3 regions of the Sodalis sp. RH22 genome follow, and region 1 is predicted to be linked to each of the others. Evidence: predicted binding sites of a transcription regulator. Region 1 holds the regulator's gene; each other region holds the start of a gene.
What was found. Region 1 encodes PurR, which represses purine synthesis genes. Its sites were predicted from a motif close to CANGCAAACGTTTGCNTG; they were not measured.
Positions count from the first base shown of each region.

Region 2: the regulator PurR is predicted to act here: its motif matches at 1,598-1,615, upstream of guaB (IMP dehydrogenase).
Region 3: the regulator PurR is predicted to act here: its motif matches at 1,179-1,196, upstream of ACL2XN_RS00245 (NCS2 family permease).

Region 1 is NZ_CP178731.1:1,102,221-1,105,500, reverse strand. It holds gene ACL2XN_RS05045 (NlpC/P60 family protein) at 1-855, shown strand, start outside; gene ACL2XN_RS05040 (YnhF family membrane protein) at 919-1,008, opposite strand; gene purR (HTH-type transcriptional repressor PurR) at 1,246-2,262, shown strand; gene cfa (cyclopropane fatty acyl phospholipid synthase) at 2,708-3,280, shown strand, end outside.
Region 2 is NZ_CP178731.1:5,384,502-5,387,781, forward strand. It holds gene ACL2XN_RS24520 (MFS transporter) at 1-32, shown strand, start outside; gene xseA (exodeoxyribonuclease VII large subunit) at 61-1,506, opposite strand; gene guaB (IMP dehydrogenase) at 1,668-3,131, shown strand.
Region 3 is NZ_CP178731.1:57,153-60,432, reverse strand. It holds gene ACL2XN_RS00250 (substrate-binding domain-containing protein) at 1-840, opposite strand, end outside; gene ACL2XN_RS00245 (NCS2 family permease) at 1,327-2,622, shown strand; partial or broken gene ACL2XN_RS00240 (DNA-3-methyladenine glycosylase family protein) at 2,777-3,280, opposite strand, start outside.

The sequences.
Region 1 (3,280 bases):
CAGTTGTTTTTGAACCTGGCACATGCCGCGCCGAGCGCCGGCGTCAATGCCGATCAGCGCAAATCCCAGGCAGCGGCGGCAAAAACCGGCGACCGGCGCAAACGCAAACCGGTAAAAATAGCCAAGAAAAGCAAACCTGTCGCCAGCGCGCCCGCCGTCAGTGAAAAAGCCAGCATTAAAAAATCGCCGGAACCGGCGCATGAAAAAGCCGGCGTGAAACGGCCTTTGGAACCCGCGGTGGCGAAAACCGGCGCGAAGAAAAGCAAAACCTCCCCTCTTGCCAAGGCATCAAAAACCACGGCGACGAAAAAAATAGCCTCCTTCACTCCGCCGAAAAAAGGCTATAAAAAAGGTTACGGCCGGCACCGGATGATAAAAGATCAGGCGGCGGTAGAACTGGTGGCCAACGATCAGCCGATAAAGATGAGCGAGAGCCATAAGAAACGCTACCAGACCGCCAAGCTTACCGCCATGAATAAACTCCTCTCCCAAATGGGCAAGCCTTACCGTTGGGGCGGCATGTCGCCTAATACCGGCTTTGACTGCAGCGGCCTGATTTATTATGCCTACAAGGATGTGGTACGCATCCATATGCCGCGCACAGCCAACGAAATGTACCACCTGCGCGACGCAGCGCCGGTTAAGAAAGACGAGCTGGAAAGCGGCGACCTGGTCTTTTTCCATATTTCCAATCGCGGCGCGGCGGATCACGTCGGCGTCTATCTTGGCAATGGTCGCTTTATCCAGTCGCCCCGCACCGGCAGCGATATCCGTATCAGCTATCTGAGTGAGGATTATTGGCAGGATCATTACGTGGGCGCCCGCCGGGTGGTCACGCCGAAAAATATCCGCTGAAGGCGCGCCGGAAAAAAAAGAGGAGCCAAGGCTCCTCTTTTTTATATCTGAACCGAGAGGGTGTCAGTTCATGACGGCGGTAAAGCTGAAGACAATAATCACCAGCAGCGAGAACACCGTGGTCAGTAACGACATTTTTAAATCGCTGTCCATTCTATCTCCTTAACGTAAACCAGGGCGCCGGCCTTATCCACCGGCCCGCAGAGCAGTTATCGTCAGTTTGCCATAACAGCGATGAAAAAGCTTGCTCCCAACCTGTAGCCGCCACATTTAACACTTTCACTTTGGCGCGGGATGAACGAAAATTAACGGTTAATTCCACAGCGTCGGAAAGTGCTTGCGCCTTCGACAGACATTATTCCAGCCAGGGCGTACGGGAGTATCAAAGGCATGGCAACCATTAAAGATGTGGCAAAACGCGCTAATGTATCGACAACCACCGTTTCGCATGTGATCAATAAAACCCGTTTTGTTGCGCAAGACACTCAAATTGCCGTGCTGGACGCCATTAAACAACTGCATTATTCACCCAGCGCCGTGGCGCGCAGCCTGAAGGTCAATCGCACCAAGTCCATCGGCCTGCTCGCCAGCACCAGCGAGGCGCCCTATTTCGCCGAAATTATCGAGGCGATTGAGCACCATTGCTTTGCTCGCGGTTATACCCTGATATTGTGCAATTCGCACAATGATCTCGAAAAACAGCGCGCCTATCTGGCGATGCTGGCGCAAAAGCGCGTCGACGGCCTGCTGGTGATGTGCGCCGAGTATCCCGAAACGCTGCTGGATATGCTTGAGGAATATCAGCATATCCCCATGGTGGTCATGGATTGGGGTGAGGCCCGCCGTGATTTTACCGACACCATTATCGATAACGCCTTTGCCGGCGGTTATATGGCGACGCAATATTTGCTTAAACGCGGCCATCGCGCCATCGGCGCCATTCCCGGACAGCTGGCGCGCAACACCGGCGGCGGCCGCCACCGCGGCTATCTGCATGCCATGGCGGAGGCCGGCATCCCGTTAAACGACCGCTGGATTGTGCAAGGCAATTTCGAGCCTGAATCCGGCTACCTGGCGATGAAACAAATCCTGGCGCAAACGCCGCGTCCCACCGCGGTCTTCTGCGGCGGCGACATTATGGCCATGGGCGCACTGTGCGCCATTAATGAAATGGGCCTGAGCGTACCTGAGGATATTTCTATCATCGGCTACGACAACGTGCGCAATTCGTGCTTTTTCAGCCCGGCGCTGACCACCATCCATCAGCCTAAAGAGGATTTGGGCGAGGCGGCGCTTACCATGCTGCTCGATAGGATTACCAGCAAACGCGAGAACGCCAAAACCATCGAAGTCCATCCGTCGCTGATTGAACGCCGTTCGGTCGCAGACGGTCCCTTCCCCGCTTAAGGCCACGCGCCAGGCCCGGGCAACGGGCTGGCGCCTCCAGGGTCTGTTGCTATGTAAAGCGCCGTCCGCCTCGGACACAAGATTTTTCATATAATGATCTCTGTGCAAAGAGTTATTGTTTCAGCGAGAAATCATTAAGTTATAATGGGAAATACATTAGCGCGTTAGCTATTGTCTAAATTAAAATGCAGGCTTATACTCAATATCGTTAACAATTATAACGAGTTGTCTAATAAATTTGTATAAAAGTATGTCGTGTTTTCCAACATGACATCACCCTTTTATAAAGCGCCCGGCTAAGTCGCAGTCTAAGGTTTACTTTATATTCCTCTGTTGATGGTGATACTTCAGACACCACGGATAACCGTGGATTCTTATAAAGCCCGCAGGCATGGTGAGTGCTTTTCCTGACGGGGCACTGCAGAAGAAAGGTGATGGAGAAGCTATGAGTTCCTCGTGCGTTGAAGACCTGAGCTTTCATGATAATGATTGGTACCGTATCGTCCATGAATTGCTCTCTGAAGCCGGTATTGAACTCAATGGTTCAAGACCATTTGATATCCGAATCAAGAATCCGGGATTTTTTAAGCGCGTATTGCAGGATGGATCTTTGGGATTGGGCGAGAGTTACATGGATGGCTGGTGGGAGTGTGAGCGGCTGGACATTTTTTTCCAGCGTGTTCTCAGGGCGGGTCTGGAGAATAAACTTCCGCATCATTTAAAAGATACCTTACGCATTGCCGCCGCCCGGCTGATGAACCTCCAGTCGCGCAAGCGGGCCTGGATCGTGGGCAAAGAACATTACGATTTGGGTAACGATCTGTTTGAAAAGATGCTCGATCCCTATATGCAATATTCCTGCGGCTACTGGAAACAGGCGACCACCCTCGAGGAAGCCCAGCAGGATAAGCTGAAGATGATTTGCGAAAAACTGCAGCTGCGACCCGGCCTGACGCTGCTGGACGTGGGCTGCGGCTGGGGCGGGCTTGCCGCCTACGCGGCCAGGAATTATGGCGTA
Region 2 (3,280 bases), 1.5 Mb from region 1:
GCCTGGCCTCTGCGCGCGGTAATCAGAAATAATCAGGCGTCCGGGGGCCGGCCCCGGGCGTTAATTGGCGTCCTTGGCGCGCCGCGCGGGTTTCGCCGCGGCGGGCGTGACGCTCAGCACCTGGCTTTCCACCCGCCCGTCTTCCAGACGTGTTGACAGGATATCCCCCGCCTTCACCTGCCGGGCCCGTTTGACCAGCGCCCCCTTGGTATCGGTGGTAACGCTGAACCCGCGCGCCAGCGTTTTCAGCGGACTGACCGCTTCCAGCTGGGAGCACAGCATGCCGAAGGTCCGCTGCTCCCCGCTTAACTGCCGGGTGATGCCCTGCGCCAGCCGGTAGCGCAGCGCCTGTATTTGTCCCTGCTGGTTCAAGCGGCCGCCGATCGCCTGCCGTAGCCGGTAGCCTAAAGACTGTAAGCGCTGCTGCGCGTGATTAATGCGCGGCAGCGGCGCCCGCTGGCCCAGGCGCTGGAGCAAACGCTCATGGCGTAAGCGCGCCTGGCGCAGCTGCCCCTGCAGGCTGTCGTCCAGCCGGCGGCGCAGTTTTATCAGCGCCGTTTGCTGGCGCGCCAGGCGCAGGTGCGGATGCTGTTGCTGCAGGCGGTGCTGCATCCGGGTCAGGACCTGCTGGCGCTGCGCCATAAAATAGTCCATCGCCATTTCCAGGCGCTGCTGCTGGGATTGTAATTGCCGCGCCAGCTCCAGCTGGTTGCGGCTGACCAGCTCCGCCGCCGCCGAAGGGGTAGGGGCGCGCAGGTCGGCGACAAAATCGGCGATGGTGACATCGGTTTCATGGCCGACCGCGCTCACCACCGGCAGGCGGCTGGCAAAAATCGCCCGCGCCACCCGCTCATCGTTAAAGCCCCAGAGATCTTCAAGCGAACCGCCGCCGCGGCCCACGATCAGCACGTCGCACTCGCCGCGCCGGTTGGCGGCCTCGATGGCGCGCACGATCTGCGCCGGCGCGTCCTGGCCCTGCACCTGGGTGGGATAAATCACCACCGGCAACGAGGGATCCCGGCGCCGCAGAATATTGAGGATATCATGCAGCGCCGCGCCGCTGGCGGAGGTGATCACGCCGACCCGGCGGGCCGGGCTGGGCAAAGGCTGCTTATGGATGCTGTCAAAAAGACCTTCGGCGGACAGGCGCTGCTTAAGCTGCTCGAATTGCTGTTGCAGCAGGCCGTCGCCGGCGGGCTGCATGCTTTCGGTTACCAACTGGTATTCGCCGCGCGGTTCGTACAGCGTCAGCGCCGCCCGCACCAGCACCTGCTGGCCGTTGCGCGGCAGGAAGGTTACCCGCCGGTTGCTGTTGCGAAACATCGCGCAACGCACCTGGGCGCGATCGTCCTTCAGCGTAAAATACCAGTGGCCGGAGGCGGGCTGCGAGAAGTTGGAGATTTCGCCGGTCAGCCAGACCTGGCCCATTTCGCCTTCCAGCAGTTCGCGCACCGTCTGGTTAAGACGGGAGACGGTAAAAATCAAGGCGGTGGGCGGTGAAGACATGTGAGCCAGATCAACTTCTATAAATAAGGGTTAATCGATTGATATTACTTATCGCTCAGCGCAGATCAAGCATTTTTTTTAAAAAGTTCTGGAGGCAACCGGTTACGTTCTGTATAATGCCACGGCAATATTTTATACATTCATCCTGGTGAGATATTGCTATGTTACGTATCGCAAAAGAAGCTCTAACGTTCGACGATCTCCTCCTGTTACCTGCACATTCCACGGTGTTACCCAACACGGCCGAACTCGGCACGCAACTGACTAAAAAAATACGCCTGAATATTCCGCTGCTCTCCGCCGCCATGGATACCGTGACTGAAGCGCCCCTGGCTATCGCCCTGGCCCAGGAAGGCGGCATTGGTTTTATCCATAAAAATATGTCCATCGAACGCCAGGCCGAAGAAGTCAGCCGGGTGAAAAAACACGAAAGCGGCGTGGTCACCGATCCCAAGACCGTCACCCCCGCCACCACCTTATCCCAGGTAAAGGAACTGACCGCCCGTAACGGTTTTGCCGGCTACCCGGTCGTCACCGACGACAACGAGTTGGTGGGCATTATCACCGGCCGCGACGTGCGTTTTGTTACCGACCTGTCCCAGCCGGTTACCGCGGTCATGACGCCGAAAGAGCGCCTGGTCACGGTAAAAGAAGGCGAGGCACGCGAAGTCGTGCTGCAGAAAATGCATGAAAAGCGCGTGGAAAAGGCGCTGGTGGTGGATGCGCATTTCCATCTGCTCGGCATGATTACGGTCAAGGATTTCCAGAAAGCGGAGCGCAAGCCCAACGCCTGCAAGGACGAGCACGGCCGCCTGCGGGTAGGCGCGGCGGTAGGCGCCGGCGCCGGTAACGAAGAGCGTATCGACGCGCTGGTCGCCGCCGGCGTCGACGTACTGCTGATCGATTCCTCCCACGGCCATTCCGAGGGCGTATTGGAACGTATCCGCGCCACCCGCGCCAAATATCCCGACCTGCAGATTATCGGCGGCAATATCGCCACCGGCGCCGGCGCCATCGCGCTGGTCGAGGCCGGCGTCAGCGCGGTTAAAGTGGGCATCGGTCCCGGCTCCATCTGCACCACCCGTATCGTCACCGGCGTGGGCGTGCCGCAAATCACAGCCATTTCCGATGCGGTGGAAGCGCTGGAAGGCACCGGCATCCCGGTTATCGCCGACGGCGGTATCCGCTTCTCAGGCGATATCGCCAAGGCCATCGCCGCCGGCGCCTCCTGCGTCATGGTCGGGTCGCTCCTGGCCGGCACCGAGGAATCCCCCGGTGAAATCGAGCTCTACCAGGGCCGTTCGTTTAAATCCTACCGCGGTATGGGGTCGCTCGGCGCCATGTCCAAGGGCTCCTCCGATCGCTATTTCCAGACCGACAACGCCGCCGACAAGCTGGTGCCGGAAGGTATCGAAGGCCGGGTGGCGTATAAAGGCCGCCTGAAGGAAATCGTCCACCAGCAAATGGGCGGGCTGCGCTCCTGTATGGGCCTGACCGGCTGTGCTACTATCGACGAGCTGCGCACCAAGGCTGAATTTGTGCGTATCAGCGGCGCGGGTATTCAGGAAAGCCACGTCCATGACGTCGCCATCACCAAAGAATCCCCGAATTACCGCATGGGCTAAGCGCTGCGCACGGCGCGGCGTTGACCCGCGTCGGCGGCCCGCAGTTAATTACGCTTCGGATGGCCGAGTAACGGCCCTCCCAGCTGTTATTCTTCCCGGCCGCGGCCGGGACGTATTTTATTTGCTATCCGCTCCTGGAATATGCCTTC
Region 3 (3,280 bases), 1.0 Mb from region 1:
CATAAATCCCATATAGCCCTGCACCCCCTGGTTGGGATCGATGGCGGCGAACACCTGGCCCGCCTTGATCATATCCAGCACCTTGGCGTTCACGTCCACCGTTATCACCTTAACCTTACCGCCGTTTTCCACCACCGCCTGGGCGGCGCCGATGGCGGAACTGGCTTCCGGCATAAACAGCACCGACAGGTTGGGATGCGCCTGCAGGATAGACAGTACGGCGTTGTAGGCTTTCGATGGATCCTGATTGGTCGCCGCGCGGCCCACCAGTTTGATATCCGGGTAATGGGTTTTCATTTCGTCGATAAAGGCGCTGACCCGCCGGTCGTGATTGTCCTGGCCGGGATTTTCCAGCACCGCGTACTCCCCTTTGCCGTTAATGGCTTTGCCCATCAGGTCGGCGGCGGCGCGGCCTTCGCGAAAGTTATCGGAGGTAATATACGCGACGCGTTTGCTGTTGGGCGAATCGGCGGCAAAGGTCACCACCGGGATGCCGGCCTCCGCCGCCCGGTTAATCGGCTCGATAAAGGGATCGGGGTTCATCGGATGCAAAAAAATGCCGGCCGGTTTTTGCGCCAGTACCTGTTCAAAGCTGGCCAACTGCTGGTTGACGTCATACGCCGGCGTGCCGCCATACACCGTTTTACAGCCCAGCTGGTGCGCCGCCTGTTTGAACATCTCATACACCGGAAACCAATACTCCACGCCGGTGACCATCACATTCATATAATAGGTTTCGCCCGGCTTGCAGCGAAACTGGGGGCCGTCGTCGGCCGCAGCCTGGGCGCCGCCGACCAGGGCGGCAAGAAAAAGGGTCAACGCAAGCAGGTGTTTTATCATGGTATTTCCCCGGAAAACGATGGGTTGGCCTGGCTCAGCCGCGACGGCGAAACAACAACGGAACCACGAGCCCGGGAATCGCTGTAATTTATTTCATAATAAAGAAATAAATTACACCGCTATGTATAGATAATGTGAAAAAAATGTTCAAGAAAGGGTTGATTTCTGATGCGTGAAGCGTGAGAGAGGTCAAAAAGACGTGCGGAAATGTGATGTCACGCAAGTCTGCCGAGGGTGGCCGCGACCCTGGCGCCACACCGGAGCGGCCGCGCCGCGCACCATAAAGGCGCCCACGCACCTTAATGGTGAGGCGACGGCACGCTTATGGTGCCGCCGTCCGCGCAACCGATTACGTTTTTGCTGCGGCAAATTTAGAATTACCTATATAATGCGCCTGCTTCACCCATTGCCGCCTTTGGCATGCGGTTGCAATAGTGGCATAGCGATTGCTTTGGCTGTGCAGACAACTTCAATGAGAAAACTCCCATGTTAGAAAAACTATTTCAATTAAAGGCCCATCGTACCAACGTACGAACCGAAATTCTGGCCGGGCTGACCACCTTTTTGGCAATGGCATATATTCTGTTTGTTAACCCGTCGATCCTGAGCGCCACCGGTATGGATAAAGGCTCGGTGTTTGTCGCCACCTGTCTGGCCGCCGCCATCGGTTCGGCGCTGATGGGCTTTATCGCCAACTACCCGATCGCGCTGGCGCCGGGCATGGGGCTAAACGCGTTCTTTACCTATACCGTGGTTTTACATATGGGTTATACCTGGCAGATTGCGCTGGGAGCGGTGTTTTTATCGGCGCTGATTTTCTTCGCGCTGTCGATTTTCAAGATCCGCGAGTGGATCATCACCAGCATTCCGTTGCCGCTGCGCTCGGGCATTGCCGCCGGGATTGGGTTATTCCTGGCCATTATCGCCCTTGAAGGCGCCGGCATCGTGGTCGCCAATCCGGCCACCCTGGTGGGCCTGGGCGATTTAGGCAAAGCGGGTCCGCTGTTCGCCATGTTGGGATTCGTGCTGATTGTGGTGCTGGAAGCCCGCCGGGTGCCCGGCGCGGTACTGATCGGCATCCTGGCGGTGACGTTCCTGTCCATCGCCATGGGTTACAGCCAATTTTTCGGCGTGATCTCCATGCCGCCGTCCATTGCGCCGACCTTTTTGCAGCTTGATATTCGCGGCGCGCTGAATATTTCCCTGGTAAGCGTGGTGTTCGCGTTCCTGTTCGTGGACGTGTTCGATAACTCCGGCACCCTGATAGGCGTAACCAAACGCGCCGGCCTGACCGACGAGGCGGGCAATATCCCGCGCATGGGCAAAGCGCTCATCGCCGACAGCGCCGCCGCGCTGTTCGGTTCGCTGCTCGGCACCTCCACCACCACCAGTTATATCGAGTCGGCAGCGGGCGTCAGCGCCGGCGGCCGTACCGGCCTGACCGCGATCGTGGTGGGCATCCTGTTTCTGCTCAGCCTGTTCTTCGCGCCGCTGGCCTCCAGCGTGCCGGCATTCGCCACCGCGCCCGCCCTGCTGTTTATCGCGGTGCTGATGACCTCGGGCCTGGCGGAAATCGACTGGAAGGACATCACCGTCGCGGCGCCCGTCACCGTCACCGCGCTGACCATGCCTCTGACCTACTCTATCGCCAACGGCATCGCCTTCGGCTTTATCACCTGGACGGTGGTAAAACTGCTGGCCGGACGCACCCGCGACCTGAACGCGGCGCTGATCGTGCTGTCGATTCTGTTTGTGATTAAGCTGGGCTGGCTCAGCGCCTGATTATCGTCTTCCCTCTCTGCCCCGCCGGCGCCCGCCCGCGGGGTATTTTTTTGCCGTGATTCGGCCCGCCAGGGCATTATTTCGCCGCCGTTGCCGGTTCGGCTCTGCGCGCATCGCCAGGGATAATTGGGGCGTGTATGCTGAACCCGGGCGCCGAACAGGCCCACAGATACAGCGATGCGGTGGTGCCGTATGGCGAATAGCGGCGGCGATAGCGTTCGAAGCGCTCGCGGGGCAGTTCCTTATGGCGGTACAGATTCATCATGCCGCGACGAATGGCCAGATCGCCCCAGCTCAGGATATCGGGCCTGCCGAGCGCAAAAATCATCAGCATTTCCGCCGTCCAGACCCCGATGCCCGGCAGGCGCGACAGGGTGGCGATCACTTCCGGGTCCGGGCGGGACGGCAGCGCCGCCAGATCCAGCTCGCCGCTCATGGCGGCGGTGGCGGCGCCCTTGATATAGAGCGCTTTTTTCATGGTCATGCCGCAGGACTGGATTTGTTCCGCGGTCAGGCTTTCCATGGCGGCGGGGGTAATGGCGCCCGCCAGCAGCGCCAGGCGGGCGTTTACCGTCAGGCCGGCCTTGGTGGAAATCTGCTGGTCGACAATATTCCTGACCAGGGCCGCGAACAGGTCCGGCATCAGGGGCCGCTCAAT